Regions from separate parts of the Streptomyces sp. NPDC091371 genome, predicted to be linked through region 2. Evidence: riboswitches for the same ligand, from Rfam matches in the RefSeq annotation. Region 2 holds a riboswitch; each other region holds the start of a gene.

Region 1 (6,329 bases), on a different contig from region 2:
GAGAACCGATCCCGGTTCCCGGCCATTGATCCGCCTCCCCTGTGTGCGCGTACGACGCAATACGTCCCCGCACACGGTACGGGACCGAGTGCGGGGACGTACGGAGGCTAGACCTCTGGAGCCGTGATTAGCCCTTGAAGCGGGGGAACGCGCTGCGGCCCGCGTACACGGCGGCGTCGTCGAGGATCTCCTCGATGCGCAGCAGCTGGTTGTACTTGGCGACGCGGTCCGAGCGGGCCGGGGCGCCGGTCTTGATCTGGCCGCAGTTCACGGCGACGGCGAGGTCGGCGATGGTGACGTCCTCGGTCTCGCCGGAGCGGTGCGACATCATGCACTTGAAGCCGTTGCGCTGGGCCATCTCGACGGCGTCGAGGGTCTCGGTCAGCGAACCGATCTGGTTCACCTTCACGAGCAGGGCGTTCGCGGAGCCCTCCTCGATACCGCGGGCCAGGCGCTCCGGGTTGGTGACGAAGAGGTCGTCGCCGACGATCTGCACCTTGGAGCCGATGCGCTCGGTGACGGTCTTCCAGCCGGCCCAGTCGTCCTCGAACAGCGGGTCCTCGATGGAGACGAGCGGGTACGCCGCGACGAGCTCCTCGTAGTACTCGGTCATCTCGGCGGCCGAGCGGGACTGGCCCTCGAACTCGTACTTGCCGTCCTTGTAGAACTCGGACGCGGCGACGTCGAGCGCGAGCGCGATGTCCTTGCCCGGGGTGTAGCCGGCCTGCTTGATGGCCTCGACGATGAGGTCGAGCGCGGCGCGGTTGGACTCCAGGTTCGGGGCGAAGCCGCCCTCGTCACCGAGACCGGTGGACAGGCCCTTGGTGTGCAGGACCTTCTTGAGGGTGTGGTAGACCTCGGCACCCCAGCGCAGCGCCTCGGAGAAGGACTCCGCGCCGATCGGGGCGATCATGAACTCCTGGATGTCCACGTTGGAGTCGGCGTGCGACCCACCGTTGAGGATGTTCATCATCGGAACGGGCAGCAGGTGCGCGTTCGGGCCGCCGAGGTAGCGGAAGAGCGGAAGGTCCGAGGCCTCGGACGCGGCGTGCGCGACGGCGAGGGAGACGCCGAGGATGGCGTTGGCGCCGAGGGAGCCCTTGTTCTCGGTGGCGTCCAGGTCGATCATCGCCTGGTCGATCAGGCGCTGCTCGGTGGCGTCGTAGCCGACGAGCTCCGGGCCGAGCTGCTCGATGACGGCGAGGACGGCCTTCTCGACGCCCTTGCCGAGGTAGCGGTTGGGGTCACCGTCACGGAGCTCTACGGCTTCGAACGCTCCGGTGGAGGCGCCGGACGGGACAGCAGCACGGCCGGTGCTGCCATCGTCGAGGCCCACCTCGACCTCGACCGTGGGGTTGCCTCGGGAGTCCAGGATTTCCCGGGCTACGACGACGTCGATGGACGGCACGAGCATCTCCTTCTGGGATGTGACGCTGGGTGTGCGGCGGCATGTCAGGCCGTGGGACGGCCTTGCCGCTTAGAGCCTAACCGGCTCCGGGCACTCGGCCAGCCGACCGCCCGGGTCCTGGGACGAAAAAGGGCCCGAATACCCCTGTTCCAGGACATAGGACTCTTGAGATGGGCGGTTCGCCCTGCGCAAACGCCGCCGCCCGGCGCGCGGGGGGAAGGCGCGCCGGGCGGTGGGGCTGTCACGTGTGGTGAAGACACCTGCGGCTATTGCCGCATTGTTCAGCTGAGCTTCAGCTTCTGACCCGGGTAGATCAGGTCGGCGTCCGACACGATGTCCTTGTTCAGCTCGAAGAGCTTCTCCCAGCCGCCCTTGACGCCGTTCGCGTCGGCGATGTCGCCCAGGGTGTCGCCGGACTTGACCTCGTACGAACCGTTGCCGGTCTTCACGGCCTCGGTGCGCTCGGAGCGGGTGGTCGGGGCCGGGGTCTCGGAGCGCTTCGGCTCCGTCTTCTTCGGCTCGGACTTCTTCGGCTCGGACTTCTTGGTCTCGGACTTCTTCGGCTCGGTCTTCTTCGTCTCGGTCTTCTTGGTCTCGGTCGAGGCGCCACCGCCGTAGGCGGAGTTCGACAGGCCCACGCCGCAGGACGGCCAGGCGCCCTTGCCCTGGCCCTTGAGGACCTTCTCGGCGATGGCTATCTGCTGGGACTTCGAGGCCTGGTTGGCCTGCGGGGCGTACGCCTTGCCGCCGTACGCGGCCCAGGTGGAGGAAGAGAACTGCAGGCCGCCGTAGTAGCCGTTGCCCGTGTTGATGGCCCAGTTGCCACCGGACTCGCACTGCGCGACGCGGTCCCACTCGGAAGCGGTGGCGGCGCTCGCGGTGCCCGCGGCCATCAGGGGCGCCGCGACGACGGCGCCGGCGACACCGGCGAGCGTGACGATGCGGGCGGCCTTGGCGGCGCGACGGTGCTTGCCCTTGCCGGAAAGCAGCATGAGGTTTCTCCTCACCGACGCCTACGAGGTGAGCTGTCGGGTTCGGGCGAGTGAGTTGCCCGGCCGTGCGACCTAGCGCACGTCTTGACCCCTAGCCGGTTGCGTGACCGTCTTTCAACGGCCGCTCCCGGCACCTACCTTGGTTCCCCCGCTCCTGCCTTCGGCGCTTGACGCGACGACTGTTCCCCCCGTCCGCCGGCAGGACTCGGCGATGCGGTCGAAGGAGCTCGCGGTGGCGAGCGATTCAGAAGGTAGACAGGTCTCCCCCCGATGTTCAACGAGCGACATCGGGGGGAAACGGTGCCTACTTGCGCCCCTTCCGAGGGCGTTTGCGCAGGTGAGGACGGGGTTTGCGGAAGCCCCGAGGCGGGACACGCCAGTTGACCGGAAGAGACACATGTCTCACTTACAGAAAACGGACAATCAACTCTTTCCGGATGGCTGAAGTGCCCTTAATGCGCGGTTAGATCCAGGTTCTGTCCGGGCTTGATCAGGTTGGCATCCTTGCCGATGACCTGCTCATTGGCCGAGTAGAGGGCGTTCCAGCCGCCCTTGAGCCCCTTGGCATCCGCGATGGCCGTCAGGCTGTCGCCCTCCTTCACGGTGTACGTGGGCTTCGACGCGGCGTCAGGTGTGGCGGGCGCCTCGGCCGCGGGCGCGCCGCGGTGCTTGCCGCTGCCCTCCGCGGGCGTGGCCCCCGGTGCGGTGGAGGCGCCCGGGGCCGCGGGGGCACTCGGGTCGGCCGGAGCACTCGGGTCGGCCGGGGTCACCGGCGGCAGGCCCGGGGTGGCGGGCGGGGCCGCGGGCGAGGTCGTGGGCGGGGTCGTGGGCGGCACGACCGGCGCGCTCGGGTCCACCGGGTGGCCGGAGTTGCCCGGGGCCGTGGGGTCCGGCGTCGGGAGCTCCGGCACCGGGAGGTCCGGCGGCGGCATGACGGGCAGTCCGAGGTTCGGGCCGAGCGGGCCGTCGGGGACGGCGGCCGGGGTCGGGGCCCCGAAGTCCGTGGAGGGCTTCCCGGTCCCGTGGTTCGGCACCTTGTCGTCCGGGCGGGACGGCGTGCGGCCGGCGGCGCCGCTGCCGGTCTGGCCGGGGTCCACCACCGCGGCGGGGCCCTGCGCGTCCAGCCCGGCGGGCGCCGCGCACATCGGCCACGCCTGCGGGCCGCGCGCCGCGAGCACCCGCTCGGCGACGGCGATCTGCTGGGACCGGCTCGCGAGGTCGGCCCGTGCGGCGAACTCGAGCCCGCCGGCCTCCCGCCACTCCTCCTGGGTGAACTGGAGCCCGCCGTAGGCGCCACTGCCGAAGTTGGCGCTCCACGTGCCGCCGCTCTCGCATTCGGCGACCTTGTCCCACGTGGAGGTGTCGGCTGCGCTCGCGCTCGTGGCGGCGAGCAGCGGCAGGGCCAGCGCGGAGCCGGTGACTCCGGCGGTGACGACTATCGCGGGCACCTGACGGGGGCGTCTGTGGCGGCCGTTCCCGGAACGCATGAGGCTGCACCTTTCGCATAACGGCGGGGTAACGGCAGAACCTAGCGGCCATCGAACGCATGTCACAAGTTCGCTCGGGAACTGACTTCTGGTCAGGCGCCGCTCAGGCGTTTGACGGTGCGAAGCGGACGGGGAGAGTGCGCAGGCCACGCATGATGAGTCCGCCGCGCCAGCGCAGCTCTTCGGGTGGAACGGCGAGTTCCAGATCCGGCAGACGCGTCAGCAAACTCGCGAGCGCGGTCTGCCCTTCAAGTCGTGCGAGCGGAGCGCCCAGGCAGTAGTGGATGCCGTGCCCGTAGCCGAGGTGCTGGTTGTCGGTCCGGGAGAGATCGAGGGTGTCCGGCTCGGCGAACCGCTCGGGGTCCCGGTCGGCGGCCGCGAGGACGACCAGGACCGGGTCTCCGGCCGCGATCCCCTGGCCGCCGAGGGTCATCGGTTCGGTGGCGAACCGCCAGGTGGCCAGCTCCACGGGGCCGTCGTAGCGCAGGAGTTCCTCGATCCCGGTGGCCAGCAGGCCGGTCTCCCCGGCGGCGAGGGAGGCCTGGAGGCGCTCGCGCTGGTCCGGGTTCATGAAGAGGGAGTGCAGCCCGTTGCCGATCAGGTTCACCGTGGTTTCAAAACCGGCGAAAAGCAGGATGAAAGCCATGGCGGTGGCCTCGGCCTCCGTCAGGTGGTCGCCGTGGTCGCTCGCCCGGATCAGGTCCGAGATGAGGTCATTGCCCAGATCATCCCGCTTTCGGTGGATCAATTCCCCGAGATAGGTGCGCATCTGCTTCACCGAGCGGGCGACCCCGCCCCGCGGGCCGCCACCGTGGCGGATCATCATGCCGGCCCAGTCGCGGAAGTCGTCCTGGTCCTCGCGCGGTACGCCGAGCATCTCGCAGATGGCGTAGATGGGGAGCGGGAAGGCGAACTCGTGGATGAGATCGGCCTCCCCCTTCGCCGCGAACTGGTCGATGAGGTGGTCGGTGAGCTCCTGCACCCGCGGGGTGAACTCGGCGACCCGGCGCGGGGTGAACGCCTTGGACACCAGCCGCCGCAGCCGGGTGTGGTCCGGCGGGTCGATGTTGAGCAGGTGCGTCATCAGCTCCGCCTTGCGCTCCCCGGGGATGCCGGTCTTCCCCTTGGCGTGCGCGGGCTCCGCGTGGTGCGCGGGATTCTTGCTCAGCCGCTGGTCGGCGAGGGCCTGGCGGGCGTCGGTGTACCGGGTCACCAGCCAGGCCTCCACCCCGCTGGGGAGCTTGGTGCGGTGCACCGGGGAGTGCTCGCGCAGCCAGGCGTAGGCCGGATAGGGGTCGGTGGCGAACTCCCAGTCGAAGAGGGTCGGACCCTGCGGGGAGGAGGGGTCGGCGGGGACGTCTGCGGGGGCTGCGGGAGTCTGCTCGTGCACCCGACGACCGTATCCCGGCGCCCACCCTCCACCCCATATGGCCGGTTCGCCGCGGCTGTCCGTAGATGGGTCGTCGCTTGACCTCACGCACTCCGACATTCCTACTTTCGGGTTTGTGGATGTGAGGATCTTGAAAAGCAGCTTCGCGGTGGTGGAGAGACGGGCCGAACACGCGGTCAAGTTCTTCTACTCCCACCTGTTCTGGCACAACCCCGGAGTCCGTGAACTCTTCCCGGTCTCCTTCGAGGACATGGAAAGACAGCGGGACCGGCTCTTCGCCGCGCTCACGCACGTGATCGCCCACCTGGAGAACGAGAGCCTGGTCCCCTACCTGCGCGACCTGGGGCGCGACCACCGCAAGTTCATGGTCGGCCCCGAACACTACGCGGCCGTCGGTTCCAGCCTGCTCGCCGCGCTCGCCGAGACCTCCGGAGACGCCTGGACCCCGCAGGTCGAGAAGGCGTGGGCCGAGGCCTACCAGGTGATCGCCGACACGATGATGGGCGGCGCCGCCACCAGCGAGGACCCGCCGTGGTGGGACGCCGAGGTCGTACGCCACCTCCAGTACGGGGAGGACATCGGCGTCCTCACCCTCCAGCCCCTGGTCCCCTTCCCCTACCTCCCCGGCCAGTACACGAGCGTGAGCAGCGAACGGGTCCCCACGACCTGGCGGACGTACTCCCTGGGCAACGCACCCCGCCCCGACGGCACCGTCGACCTGCACGTCAGCCGGATCGACCGGGGCCGCCTCAGCCCCTCCCTGGTCCGCGAGACACAGCCGGGCGACAGGCTGCGGCTCGCCGCCGCCGGCGGGCAGCTGACCCTGCGCCGCGAGGACCGGCCGGTCAGCTTCATCGCCGCGGGCACCGGCTGGGCGCCGATCCGGGCCATGCTGGAGGAACTCGCGGAGCACCCTCCCGATCAGGACGTGCGGCTGTTCGTGGTGGCGCGGGACGCCGCGCACCTCTACGACCGGCCGCTCATCGACGAGTACGCCGCCGCCTTCGACTGGCTGAGCGTCACCTACATCACCCCCGCCCCCGGCCAGCACC
Region 2 (6,329 bases):
CCCACTGGATGTTGTCCCGGGTCACGTCGACCGAGCCGCGCGGTCGCTCCGGCGGCCATGGCTGGTCGGGGTCGGCCGGCACGTCCAGCCCGAGCACCTGCGCGGCGCGCAGCGCGACCCGGGTGTGCCCCTCGGGCGAGAGGTGCAGCCGGTCGGTGTCCCACGCCCTGCGGTCCTGTACGGACTTGAGGGACCAGAGGTCCAGCACCGGGCAGTCGTAGCGGTCGGCGATGGCGCGGACGTGCACGCTGTACGTCGCCACCTTGCCCCGCAGGTGCTTGAGGACGGGTACGCCCCGGGTGTCGAAGCCGGTGGTGATCACCACCCGGCCGACGGCCTGCGTGAGGTCGGCGACGGCCGCCTCGAACCGCTGCGCCACGTCGTCCGGGTCGGTGCCGGGGCGGATGATGTCGTTGCCGCCCGCGCAGAAGGTCACGAGGTCCGGAGCGAGCGCCTTGGCCCGCGGGACCTGCTCGGCCACGATCTGGTCGAGGAGTTTGCCGCGCACGGCCAGGTTCGCGTACCGGAATTCGCCTTCCGGGTGCTCGTCGGCCAGGAGCACGGCGAGCCGGTCCGCCCAGCCGAGATAAGTGTCCCCGGGTCCCGGGTCCCCCACGCCCTCGGTGAAGCTGTCCCCGATCGCCGCGTACGAGCCGATGGTCTTGGGTTTCGTCGTCGTCGCTGCCACGGGACAACATCCTTCACTCCCGTAACCAACCTACGCCAACGTAATGAGGGGTTGACGGGCCGTGATCTTTACCACCCGGGGGATAAGGAATACGTACACGTGAGGCCGGGACCCCCCTCGGGTCCCGGCCTCGCGCGTGTCGGTGCTCCGGCGGCGGCTGCCGTCAGATGCTGACGCCCTTCGAGCGGAGGTAGCTCAGCGGGTCGATGTCGGAGCCGTAGGACGGGCCCGTGCGGATCTCGAAGTGGAGGTGCGGGCCGGTCGAGTTGCCGGTGGAACCGGAGAGGCCGATGGTCTGGCCGCCGGTGACGCTCTGGCCGGAGGAGACGGACAGCGAGGAGAGGTGGGCGTACTGCGAGTAGGTGCCGTCCGCGTGCCGGATGACGACCTCGTTGCCGTACGAGCCGGCCCAGCCCGCGGAGACGACGGTGCCCGCGCCGACCGACCTGACGGTGGTGCCGGAGCTCGCGATGAAGTCGACACCGGTGTGGTAGCCGGAGGACCACATGCTGCCCGCGACCTTGTAGGCGGTGGAGACGCCGCTGCCGGCGAGCGGGGCCACGAAGCCGGAGGCCGCCTGCTTGGCGGCCGGGGCCTCGGCCGCGGACTCCTGCCGGGCCGGCGGGGCCTGCTCGGCGGCCTTCGGAGCCGTCTTGGGAGCGGCCTTCGGAGCGGACTTCGCAGCGGCCTTCGGGGCCTTCTCGGGGGCCGGGGCGGATTCGGCCGGGGCCGCCTCGCCCGCACCGCCGAGGGTGAGCTTCAGGCCCGGGTGGATCAGCGACGGGTTGCTGCCGACGGCCTCGCGGTTGTCGGCGTAGAGCTGCTCCCAGCCGCCGGCCAGGTGGCGCTCGGCGGCGATCTTCGAGAGGTAGTCGCCCGGCACGACCGTGTAGACGGTCGGCGCGGCGGCCGCCGTGCCCTGGAGCGCGACCGGAGCCTGCGGGGCCGCCGCGGGGGCCACGGTGGTCGCGGCGTTCGCGGCGGTCGTCGTCGCGGCCGCAGCGGCCGGAGCGCCGGCCGCGTGGGCACCCGCGGCGCCCAGCAGCGGCAGCGCGAGGGCCGCACCACCGGTGCCGGCGACGGCGAAACCGCGCGATATCGAAAGGGACTTGGGGCGGCGGTGCTTACCCTTTGCAGGCATGGCGAATTCCTCTCCGGCGCCTGCGAGGTGAGCTGTCGGGTTCGGACTGGAGATGTCCGGCCGCACATGAACGGAACATGTACGGCTTCACCCCAAGCCGTCTCGGTCAAAGATCCGGGACGGCGGCTTACCTGGTTCCCCCGCTCCTGCCGCGCGTCATTGGTCGGGTGCGGTTTCCGGGTAGCGGCAGGATTCGGCGATCCACCCGGATCGATCGCGAACGTAATCCCAAAGGGCCGCGCCGAACAAGCCGCGAATTTCCTGACGGAATCACAGGACCGGGAAACCGGGGGAATTCCGGTCACCCTCCGTCCATTCCCGCCCGCCAACAACCGCTCCGACGCGGGCATTCGGCTTTCGCGATCAGGCACTCACGGTCACCGTATGATCTGGCTCACGGGGACGCGCCCGATCTCGCCTCCGCTTATGGCAAGTTGTCGCCAAGTAGTGCAATTCGGACAGAGCACCCACAACCAGCATCGTGAAGCGGAGGAGTTCCCTTGACCCAGCAGATACAGGAGCCGGAGTTGTCCGGAGTGCGCAATTTCCGCGATGTGGGCGGAATGCCGACTTCTGACGGACGAAGGGTCAGGACGGGACGACTGTTCCGAAGCGGACATCTGGCGCATGCCACTGAAACCGATACAGAGTTCCTCGGTTCGCTCGGCCTCCACACCGTCTTCGACTTCCGCAACGGCGCCGACCACGCGCTGGAGGGCCCGGACGTGGAACTGCCCGGCGTGCGCAACGTCAACATCCCGCTCTCGGATCCGGCCGACGGCCGCGAGTTCTGGAAGATGGTCCGCGACGGCGACCTCGACCAGCTCCGCTCGGTCCTGGGCGACGGGAAGGCCGCGGCCCGGATGGCGAACTCCTACCGCGGAATGATCAAGAACCGCACCGCCGAGCACAGCCGCGTCCTGCACGCCCTCGCCGAGGACAGCGTCCCGGCCCTGATGCACTGCGCGGCCGGGAAGGACCGGGCCGGCCTGTCGATCGCCGTCACGCTGCTCGCGCTGCGCGTCGAGCGCGAGGCGATCGTCGCGGACTACCTGGAGTCGAACGCCCCGCACCGCCGCTACCGCGTCCGCCGCAGCGACGAGTCCGCCGAGGCCCGCTCCCCCGAAGTGATGGAGCTGCTCGCCCCGCTCTTCGACGCCCGCGCCGAGTACCTGCTCGCGGCCTTCGACACCATCGACGAGATCTGGGGCGGCGTGGACGCGTACCTCTCGCAGGGCCTCGGACTCGCGCCCGAGACCCAGGACCGCCTCCGCGAGCGCCTGCTCGACTGACGTCCGGCGGCCGGAGGGGGGCGCGCCCGACGCGCTCCCCTCCCCCGCCGGTCAGCGGTTGCCGACCGCCTGCTTCACCAGGGTCCGGCCGAACTCCCACATCAGCCCCGACCCGCCGTGCGCCTCGTCCATGACCTCGCGGAAGGCACCGACGAACCGGTCGACGTCCCGCTCGTCCACGATCAGCGGCGGGATCAGCTTGATCACTTCGAGGTGGTCCCCGGAGACCTGGGTGAGGATCCGGTGCTTCTGCAGCAGCGGCACCACGACCATCTGCGCGAAGAGCCCCTTGCGGGCCGCCTGGAGCATCGTCCAGCGGCTGCGCAGCCCGAGCGAGGACGGCCGGCCGAACTCGATGCCGATCATCAGCCCGCGCCCCCGGACCTCGTGGAGCAGTTCGTACTCGTCCACGAGCGCGGCCAGCCGCCCGCGCAGCAGGTCGCCCATGGCCCGGGCATGGGCGACGACCTCCTCGTCCTCCATCACCGAGAGCACCGCCAGCCCGGCGGCCATCGCCTGCGCGTTGGAGCCGAAGCTCGCGGAGTGCACGAGCACCCGGTCCATCGAGGAGTAGACCTTCTTGAAGATCCAGTCCTTGCCGAGGGTCGCGCCGACCGGCACGTAGCCGCCCGACAGCGCCTTGGCCACGCACACCAGGTCCGGCTCCACGCCCGGCTCATGCTGGTACGCGTAGAAGTCACCGGTACGCCCCAGCCCGGTCTGCACCTCGTCCGCGATCAGCAGCGCCTTGTGCCGGTGGAGCAGCTCCTGAGCGGCGAGCAGGAAGCCGGGCGGGGCGGCGTGGACCCCCTTGCCCTGGATCGGTTCGACGACGAAGGCGGCCACGTCCCCCTTGCGCAGCTCCCGCTCCAGGGCGGCCAGGTCCCCTAGCGCGATGCCCGTGTCGGGGAGCAGCGGCGCGAAGCCGTCCCGGAAGCCGCTCTCCCCGTTGACCGAGAGCGAGCCCGTGGTCAGCCCGTGGAAGGCGTGGTCGCAGTACAGGATCCTGGGGCGCCCGGTGGCGTACCGGGCGAACTTCAGGGCCGTCTCCACCGCCTCGGTGCCGCTGTTGCCGAAGAAGACCCGGTCCAGGTGGGGGCTGTACGAGAGCAGCTTCTCGGCCAGCAGCCCGGGCAGCGGCTGGCAGTCGAAGCGGGTCAGGTCGGCGAGCTGGGCGTCGAGGACGTCGTGCAGGGCGCGGCGGACGACGGGGTGGTGGCGGCCCAGGCCCATCACCCCGAAGCCGGCCAGCATGTCGAGGTAGTCGTTGCCCTCGGCGTCCCAGAAGTGGGCGCCCTCGGCCCTCTCGTAGACCTTGTCGAAGCCGATGGTGTGCAGCATGCGGGGCAGCTGGTGGTTGAGGTGCTTGGCGTGCAGCTCGTAGCGCTCCGAACCCCGCGCCGCCAGCAGGGCTCCTAGGTCGAAGCCCTTCCCCCCTCGCGACCGCGCCGTCATGCCGACTTGTCCCGGTTGCCGCTCACCGTCTCGCGGGCCGCCCGGAGGGATTCCTTGAGCGATCCCATGGTGGCGAGGACGGCGGTGGGCTCGTAGCCGCAGTGCGCCATGCAGTTGGCGCAGCGCGGGTCCTTGCCGCGGCCGTACTTGCTCCAGTCGGTGTCCTCGATCAGTTCGCGGTAGGTGGGCACGTAGCCGTCGCTCATCAGATAGCAGGGGCGCTGCCAGCCGAAGAGGGAGTAATTCGGAATGGCCCAGGCCGTGCAGGGGAAATCGGCCTTTCCTTCCAGGAAGTCCAGGAAGAGCGGGGAGTGGTTGAGCCGCCAGCGCCTGCGGTTGCCGCCCGCGAAGGCCTTCTTGAAGAGTTCGCGGGTCTGTTCCACGCCCAGGAAGTGCTCCTGGTCGGGGGCCTTTTCGTAGGCGTAGGCGGGCGAGATCATCATCTCGTCCACCTTCAGGTCGTCATTGAGGTAGTTGAGCACCTCGATGATCGTCTGCGGGGTGTCGGTGTTGAAGAAGGTGGAGTTGGTGGTGACCCGGAAACCACGCCTCTTCGCCTCCTTGATGGCGGCGACCGCCTCGTCGAAGACCCCTTCCTTGGCCACCGATTCGTCGTGGCGTTCGCGCAGGCCGTCGATGTGCACGGCGAAGGCGAAATAGGGCGACGGAGTGAACTTCTCGATCTTCTTGCGCAGCAGCATCGCGTTCGTGCAGAGGAAGACGTACTTCCGCTTCGCTACCAACTGTCGGACGATCTCGTGGATCTGCGGGTGCATCAAGGGCTCGCCGCCCGCGATGGACACCATGGGCGCCCCGGACTCCAGCACGGCCCCGACCGCCTGGGCGACCGGCATGCGCTGCTTGAGCACCCCGGCCGGGTGCTGGATCTTCCCGCACCCCTCGCAGGCCAGGTTGCAGGCGTAGAGCGGTTCCAGCTCGACGATCAGCGGGAACTTCTCACGCTTGCGGAGCTTCTGTTCGAGAAGATAGGTCCCGACCCTGATGGACTGTCGCAGTGGCATGGCCATCTGGCTCACCTCCTGGGGAGCAGCAAAGAACGGTGCCAGTCATAGAACGCGGGCAGCACGGCACGGAGAACGCGGAAGGCCGATATTCCACCGCGAACCGTGCCGATACGGACGAGCTCATGCTCCGGAGCGTCCACGATCACCCTGACGGCCGCAACCGGACGCCCTCCTCCTGGCGGGGAGCGGTCGCCGCGGGTCGCGGTCCACAGGGTGGACGCCGACTCCATGTCGACCGCGATGGCGCCGGTGGCGCGCAGCTGCGCGCGCTCCTGGCCGCGGACGACGTGGTCTGATCCGGTCAGTGCGCCGGTGTGCACGGTCCGGCCTGGGGCGGCCCGGGCCAGTGCCTCGGCGAGCAGGGCGGTACCCGTGCAGGCGACGACCCCCTGCGAGTCCCGGGTCTCCTCGGCGACGACCAGGTCGCCGGGGTGCATGCCGGGGACCAGCCCGGCGCAGAACCCGGTCGCGAGGACGGCCGCCCGCTCCATCCCCGGTCTCTCGAGGGTCCGGCCGACGGCCCGCTCGGCGGCGCGCGGGCCCATGCCGGTGCGCAGGAGTTCGTACGCCTGCGGAGCGCCGCGGCCCGCGCTGCGCAGTGCGGCCTGCTCGATGCGCAGGGCGCAGGCGACCAGCAGCGGGTCCGGGTTCTCGGCCCGGTCCGCTCCGGCGGCGGACATCAGGGTTCTCCGACGGCGGTGAACGGTTCTCCGTGCAGGTAGCGGCCC
Region 3 (6,329 bases), on a different contig from region 2:
GCCCGCGTCCGCGGGGGTGATGGGCCTGATGCGGGCGGTGCCACCGTCGCGGAGGACGACGTCCGCTTCCCAGTGGGCCGGGTACGAGGGGTCCGACTCGGTGGTCATGCCCATACCTTACGGGCCGGGCGCGGGCTTGGACGGGGCGGGTGGCGCTCGCGCGGCGTGTTAGGCAATCCGGGGCAAAACGGTGCAAGCTGGGGAAGGCCGAACGGCGGGAGATTCGGGCCGAAGGTCGGTCCGAGCATTCCGGGCATCGTGAGAGACTGGTCTAGACAACCCGTAAGAACCTGAAGGGCATCACCATGGCAGAGCGCCGCGTCAACGTCGGCTGGGCCGAGGGCCTGCACGCTCGTCCCGCCTCGATCTTCGTCCGTGCGACGACCGCTTCCGGCGTCCCGGTGACCATCGCGAAGGCGGGCGGCGACCCCGTCAACGCCGGTTCCATGCTGGCGGTTCTGGGCCTGGGCGCCCAGGGCGGCGAGGAGATCGTCCTCGCCTCCGACGCCGATGGCGCGGACGTCGCGCTGGACCGCCTCGCGAAGCTGGTCGAAGAGGGCCTGGAGGAGCTCCCCGAGACCGTCTGACCCTTCGGGTTCGCCACACCTCCCGCCGAAGCCGCGGCCCCCTCCCGGAGGCCGCGGCTTCGACATGTCCCGACCCGCCCCGCGTCCGGCGCGCACCCGTGAGCCGAGGCCGGGGACAATCCAGCCCCTCCGGCGTTTGCGGAGCGGGGTGCGGGGCGGAGCCCCGGCGGCGGAGCCGCACCCGAACCGTCGCGGAATTACCCGCGGCGAATTCACCTGCACCGCACACACGAAACCGACATCGGCGCCGGCACCGTCACCGGCACCGCGAATTCACGGAAATCCCGAATTCTGCCCGCGCCGCACCGGCATCCATCCTTTGTATACGGGCCCTGTTAATGCCGGGCACTCGAATTGTTTACGACAGGTTGCGAAGTGCTCACCGCCGCGCGGATCCGCAGCCGGTGCGCCCCCGTCGCGCGCTCCGCGTGGATCGCCGCCAGCGTCCGCGCCCGCTCCGCGTCACCCCGGGCCACCGCGTCCACGATCGCCCCGTGCTCGGCCCAGGACTCCACCGGCCGGGCCGGCGCCTCCACCGCGTACATCCACGCGACCTTGTGCCGCATCTGCGTGAGCAGCGCGATCAGCCCCGGACTGCCGGAGGCCTGCGCGAGCGTCTCGTGGAACCAGCCGCCCAGGGACCGAAGGTCCTCCCCCTGGCCCCGCCTGGCCCGCTCCTGGCCCAGCCTGACCAGCCCGCGCAGGACCTTGAGGTGCGCCTCGGTGCGCCGCCGCGCGGCCCGGGCCGCGGCGAGCGGCTCCAGCAGCATCCGCAGCTCCAGCAGATCGGCGGCCTCCTGCTCGGTCGGCTCGGCCACGCAGGCCCCCGCGTGGCGCCGCGTGGTCACGAACCCCTCGGACTCCAGGGTCCGCAGCGCCTCGCGGACCGGGACGCGCGAGACTCCGTACCGGCGGGCCAGGACCTCCTCGGTCAGCCTGCCGCCCGGCCCGAAGACCCCGGAGACGATGTCGTCGCGAATTGCCGTGCATACCGCGTGCGCAGGAATACGCAAGACCGAACCTCCGCCTATTTCCGACTCACACCCTCATTGGTGCCACTGCTGCCGCGACTCTATTGCAACACGGGATGATTTCCGAGAGCAGCCGGAAATGCGAAACCCGTGAAACACGAAGGCCCCGGCTCGGGGAGCCGGGGCCTTCGGTGAAGCGGGTGGTGCGCGGCGCTAGAGGGTCACGCCGTGCGAGCGCAGGTACGCGACCGGGTCGATGTCCGAGCCGTAGTCGGCGCCGGTGCGGGCCTCGAAGTGCAGGTGCGGGCCGCTGGAGTTGCCGGTGGAGCCCGACAGGCCGATCTGCTGGCCGGGGGTGACCTGCTGGCCGACGGAGACGCTCAGCCGGGACATGTGCCCGTACTGGGTGTAGGTGCCGTCGTTGTGCTTGATGACGACGTTGTTGCCGTACGCGCCGCCGTAGCCGGCCTCGACGACGACGCCGGCGCCCACCGCGTGGACCGAGGTGCCGGAGGCGGCGTGGAAGTCGATGCCGGTGTGGCTGCCGGAGGACCACATGCCGCCGCCCGCCTTGTACTGCGTGCTGACGTACGAGTCGTCCAGCGGGGAGACGAAGGTGTTGAGGCGCTTGCGCTCCTCCTCGCGGGCGGCGCGCTCGGCGGCCTCGCGCTCGGCCTTCGCCTTGGCCTCGGCGAGGCGCTTGGCCTCGGCGGCGCGCTGCTTGGCCTCGGCCTCGGCCTGCGCCTTGGCGGCGGCGTGGTCGGCGGCGCGCTGCTGGGACTCGGCCTGGTCGGCGATGTCGCCCGGGAGGTCCTCGGCAACGACGACGGCGCCGAGCGCGTTGTCCTGCGAGTGGTTGTTGGCGCCGCTGTCGGCGGCGAAGGCCGGAGCGGCCAGGGAGCCGACGACACCAGTGGTGGCGAGGGCGGCTATGCCGGCGTAACCGGCGGTCTTGCGGCTCAGACGGCTGGAGCCGCGGTGCTTGCCGGAGCCGGTGGGACGACTGCCAAACGCCATGAAGAGGCTGATCCTTTCCTTCCTTCTCGCCTACCGGGTTAGCTGACGGGTTCGGAGCAGGAAGGTCTCCTACGGGCCTCCTCTTGCGAGGCGGTCCGATTCACCCCAGGGACTGATGTGGGTCCCCGGCTCCCCAGGCTCGCGCCTGACGGGGACTCGGCGATCGCTGCCCGGTGCCGCGGATGCGGCGCGTACAACTGACGGACAGCACGGCCGACGCTAGGCGGATCATCAGTCAATCGCCAAACAGACACGCCCTTTTGTTGCGTACGCCACACCGCATATAAGCAACCTCATGACGAAACAGGCAAAAGGGACCCAGGCGGGCAAGCCGCCTGGGTCCCTCGAAGACGCGCCGGTCAGACGCCAGTTGGAGGTGTCAGTGCGTCACTTCAGTTGGTGACGACGCTCACGTCACCGATCCCGAGGGCCCGCACCGGCTCCTCGATCAGCGCCGCGTCGCCCACCAGGACGGTGACGAGCCGGTCCGCCGGGAAGGCGCTCACGACCGCCGAAGTGGCCTCCACCGTTCCGGTTTCGGCCAGTCGCGCGTACAACTGCGCCTGGTAGTCGTCCGGCAGCTCCTGCTCGACCTGGTCGGCGAGGGTGCCGGCGACCGAGGCCGCCGTCTCGAACTTCAGCGGGGCCACGCCCACCAAGTTCTGCACCGCCACGTCCCGTTCGGCGTCCGTCAGGCCGCCCTCCGCGAGGGTGCGGAGCACCTTCCAGAGGTCCTCCAGCGCCGGTCCGGTGTTCGGGGTGTCCACCGAGCCGCTGATGGCGAGCATCGAGGCGCCCTTGCCGTCCGCGGTGGAGCGCAGCACCTGGCCGAAGGCGCGCACGCCGTACGTGTACCCCTTCTCCTCGCGCAGCACCTTGTCCAGGCGGGAGGTCAGGGTGCCGCCCAGGCAGTACGTGCCGAGCACCTGGGCCGCCCAGACCCGGTCGTGGCGGTCCGGCCCGATCCGGCCGATCAGCAGCTGCGTCTGGACCGCGCCGGGCCGGTCCACGATGACCACGCGGCCGGTGTCGTCAGCGGTGATCGGCGGGACGGGGCGCGCCTCGGTGGTGTCGCCCGTCCAGGTGCCCAGGGTGTCCGCCAGGACGGCGTCCAGGTCGATGCCGGTCAGGTCGCCGACGACCACCGCGGTGGCGGTGGCGGGGCGCACGTGGGCCTCGTAGAAGGCGCGGACGGCGGCCGAGTCGATCCGGGCGACCGTCTCCTCGGTGCCCTGGCGCGGGCGGGACATCCGCAGGGTGGCCGGAAACAGCTCCTTGGAGAGCTGCTTGGCGGCCCGCCGCTGCGGGTTGGCCAGCTCGTGCGGGATCTCGTCGAGCCGGTTGCGCACCAGCCGGTCGACCTCGTTGTCGGCGAAGGCGGGCGCGCGCAGCGCCTCGGCGAGCAGGCCGAGCGCCTTGTGCAGCCGGGAGGCCGGGACCTCCAGGGAGACCCGCAGGCCGGGGTGGTCGGCGTGCGCGTCGAGGGTGGCGCCGCAGCGCTCCAGCTCGGCGGCGAACTCCTCGGCGGTGTGCTTGTCGGTGCCCTCGGAGAGCGCGCGGGCCATGATGGTGGCCACGCCGTCCAGGCCCTCGGGCTCCGCGTCGAGCGGGGCGGCGAGGTTGATCTCGACGGCGATCACCTGCTGGCCGGGGCGGTGGCACCGCAGCAGGGTGAGGCCGTTGCCGAGCACGCCGCGGTCCGGAGCCGGGAAGGCCCACGGCTTGGCCTCGCCGGCCTGCGGCTGCGGGTGGAAGGTCATCGTGACGGCTGCGGTGTCGCTCACTGCTCCGCCCCCTCGTTCTCGTCGCTCTCGTCGGACTCGGCGGACTCCTCGGAGCCCGGCAGCGGCTCGTAGACCAGCACCGCGCGGTTGTCGGGGCGCAGTCGGGCCGCGGCCACGGCCTGCACCTCCTCGGCGGTGATGTCGAGGACCCGCTGGACGGCGGTCAGCGCCAGCTGCGGGTCGCCGAACAGCACCGCGAACCGGCACAGTTCGTCGGCGCGGCCGGCCACCGTGCTCAGCCGGTCGAGCCACTCGCGCTCCAGCTGAGCCTGGGCGCGCTCCATCTCCTCGGCCGTCGGGCCCTCGGCGGCGAACCGCGCGAGCTCCTCGTCCACGGCCGCCTCGATGACGGGCACCTCGACCCCGCTGGAGGTCTTGACGTCCAGCCAGCCCAGCGAGGGCGCGCCCGCCAGGCGCAGCATGCCGAAGCCGGCCGCGACGGCCGTCTGGTCCCGGCGTACCAGGCGGTTGTGCAGCAGGGAGGACTCCCCGCCGCCCAGGATCGTCAGCGCCACGTCGGCGGCGTCGCACTCGCGGGTGCCGTCGTGCGGGAGGCGGTACGCGGCCATCAGCGCGCGCGCCGGAACCTCCTCCACGATCTCCTCGCGCAGCTGCTCGCCGATGATCTCGGGCAGCGAGCCGTCGCGGGGCGGCTGCTTGCCGTCGTGCGCGGGGATGGAGCCGAAGTACTTCTCGACCCAGGCCAGCGTCTGCGCCGGGTCGATGTCCCCGACGACCGACAGCACCGCGTTGTTGGGCGCGTAGTAGGTACGGAAGAAGTTGCGCGCGTCCTCCAGGGACGCGGCGTCCAGGTCGGCCATGGAGCCGATCGGGGTGTGGTGGTACGGGTGGCCCTCCGGGTAGGCGAGGGCGGTCAGCTTCTCGAACGCCGTGCCGTAGGGGACGTTGTCGTACCGCTGGCGGCGCTCGTTCTTGACGACGTCGCGCTGGTTCTCCATGGACTCGTCGTCCAGGGCGGCCAGCAGCGAGCCCATCCGGTCCGCCTCCAGCCAGAGCGCGAGCTCCAGCTGGTGGGCCGGCATCGTCTCGAAGTAGTTGGTGCGCTCGAAGCTGGTCGTGCCGTTGAGGGAGCCGCCGGCGCCCTGGACCAGCTCGAAGTGACCGTTGCCCGGAACCTGCTTCGAGCCCTGGAACATCAGGTGCTCGAAGAGGTGAGCAAGGCCCGTACGCCCCTTGACTTCATGGCGCGAGCCGACGTCGTACCACAGGCAGACCGCGGCGACCGGGGTCAGGTGGTCCTCGGAGAGCACCACGCGCAGGCCGTTGGCCAGCCGGTGCTCGGTCGCTGTCAGGCCGCCGGAGCCGGCCTGAGCTGTGGCCGTGTGACCCATGGGCATGTGGTCCCTTCGATCGCGATGCAGAGATTTCTGTCAGACCTGCCACTGTATGCAAGCGCGTCGCCCGCCGGATAAGTTCCCGGGTCACCTGGGTCGGAGTCGGCGTTGTCGGTGCGTCGGGCCACAATGGTCCGCGTCGTACCCGAGTCCCACCCGAGCACGACAAGCCAGACCACGCCAGACCAGTCAGATCCAGCCAGACCCCAGCACACCCCATTCTTGGTTAAGGAGCCGCGCAGCGATGGCCCGCCGCAGCACGAAGACCCCGCCGCCGGAGGATTTCGAGGAGAAGATCCTCGACATCGACGTCGTCGACGAAATGCAGGGCTCCTTCCTCGAGTACGCGTACTCGGTGATCTACTCCCGTGCCCTGCCCGACGCCCGGGACGGCATGAAGCCGGTCCACCGGCGCATCGTCTACCAGATGAACGAGATGGGCCTGCGCCCCGACCGCGGCTACGTGAAGTGTGCCCGTGTCGTCGGCGAGGTCATGGGCAAGCTCCACCCGCACGGTGACGCGTCGATCTACGACGCCCTCGTGCGCATGGCCCAGCCCTTCTCCATGCGGCTCCCGCTGGTCGACGGCCACGGCAACTTCGGCTCGCTCGGCAA

What was found. A riboswitch is a leader RNA that binds a small molecule or an ion and turns the genes downstream of it on or off. The one in region 2 is predicted to bind cyclic di-AMP.
Region 1: it holds a riboswitch for cyclic di-AMP, as region 2 does, so the genes downstream of both, AB0O21_RS26030 (transglycosylase family protein) here and AB0O21_RS27865 (LysM peptidoglycan-binding domain-containing M23 family metallopeptidase) in region 2, are expected to answer to the same signal.
Region 3: it holds a riboswitch for cyclic di-AMP, as region 2 does, so the genes downstream of both, AB0O21_RS22910 (M23 family metallopeptidase) here and AB0O21_RS27865 (LysM peptidoglycan-binding domain-containing M23 family metallopeptidase) in region 2, are expected to answer to the same signal.

What each region holds. Positions count from the first base shown of each region.
Region 1 covers NZ_JBFBFP010000027.1:90,522-96,850, forward strand. Annotated here, with positions in the region: gene AB0O21_RS26020 (septum formation initiator family protein) at 1-26, opposite strand, end outside; gene eno (phosphopyruvate hydratase) at 128-1,414, opposite strand; gene AB0O21_RS26030 (transglycosylase family protein) at 1,690-2,400, opposite strand; cyclic di-AMP (ydaO/yuaA leader) riboswitch at 2,404-2,576, opposite strand; gene AB0O21_RS26035 (transglycosylase family protein) at 2,853-3,887, opposite strand; gene AB0O21_RS26040 (cytochrome P450) at 3,991-5,277, opposite strand; gene AB0O21_RS26045 (globin domain-containing protein) at 5,399-6,329, shown strand, end outside.
Region 2 covers NZ_JBFBFP010000031.1:83,550-89,878, forward strand. Annotated here, with positions in the region: gene AB0O21_RS27860 (SGNH/GDSL hydrolase family protein) at 1-688, opposite strand, end outside; gene AB0O21_RS27865 (LysM peptidoglycan-binding domain-containing M23 family metallopeptidase) at 852-1,829, opposite strand; cyclic di-AMP (ydaO/yuaA leader) riboswitch at 1,834-2,038, opposite strand; gene AB0O21_RS27870 (tyrosine-protein phosphatase) at 2,330-3,121, shown strand; gene AB0O21_RS27875 (aspartate aminotransferase family protein) at 3,173-4,576, opposite strand; gene hpnH (adenosyl-hopene transferase HpnH) at 4,573-5,604, opposite strand; gene AB0O21_RS27885 (1-hydroxy-2-methyl-2-butenyl 4-diphosphate reductase) at 5,610-6,281, opposite strand; gene shc (squalene--hopene cyclase) at 6,281-6,329, opposite strand, start outside.
Region 3 covers NZ_JBFBFP010000021.1:79,797-86,125, reverse strand. Annotated here, with positions in the region: gene AB0O21_RS22925 (GNAT family N-acetyltransferase) at 1-108, opposite strand, end outside; gene AB0O21_RS22920 (HPr family phosphocarrier protein) at 306-587, shown strand; gene AB0O21_RS22915 (GntR family transcriptional regulator) at 923-1,600, opposite strand; gene AB0O21_RS22910 (M23 family metallopeptidase) at 1,772-2,575, opposite strand; cyclic di-AMP (ydaO/yuaA leader) riboswitch at 2,588-2,747, opposite strand; gene AB0O21_RS22905 (pitrilysin family protein) at 2,968-4,335, opposite strand; gene AB0O21_RS22900 (pitrilysin family protein) at 4,356-5,711, opposite strand; gene AB0O21_RS22895 (DNA topoisomerase IV subunit A) at 5,959-6,329, shown strand, end outside.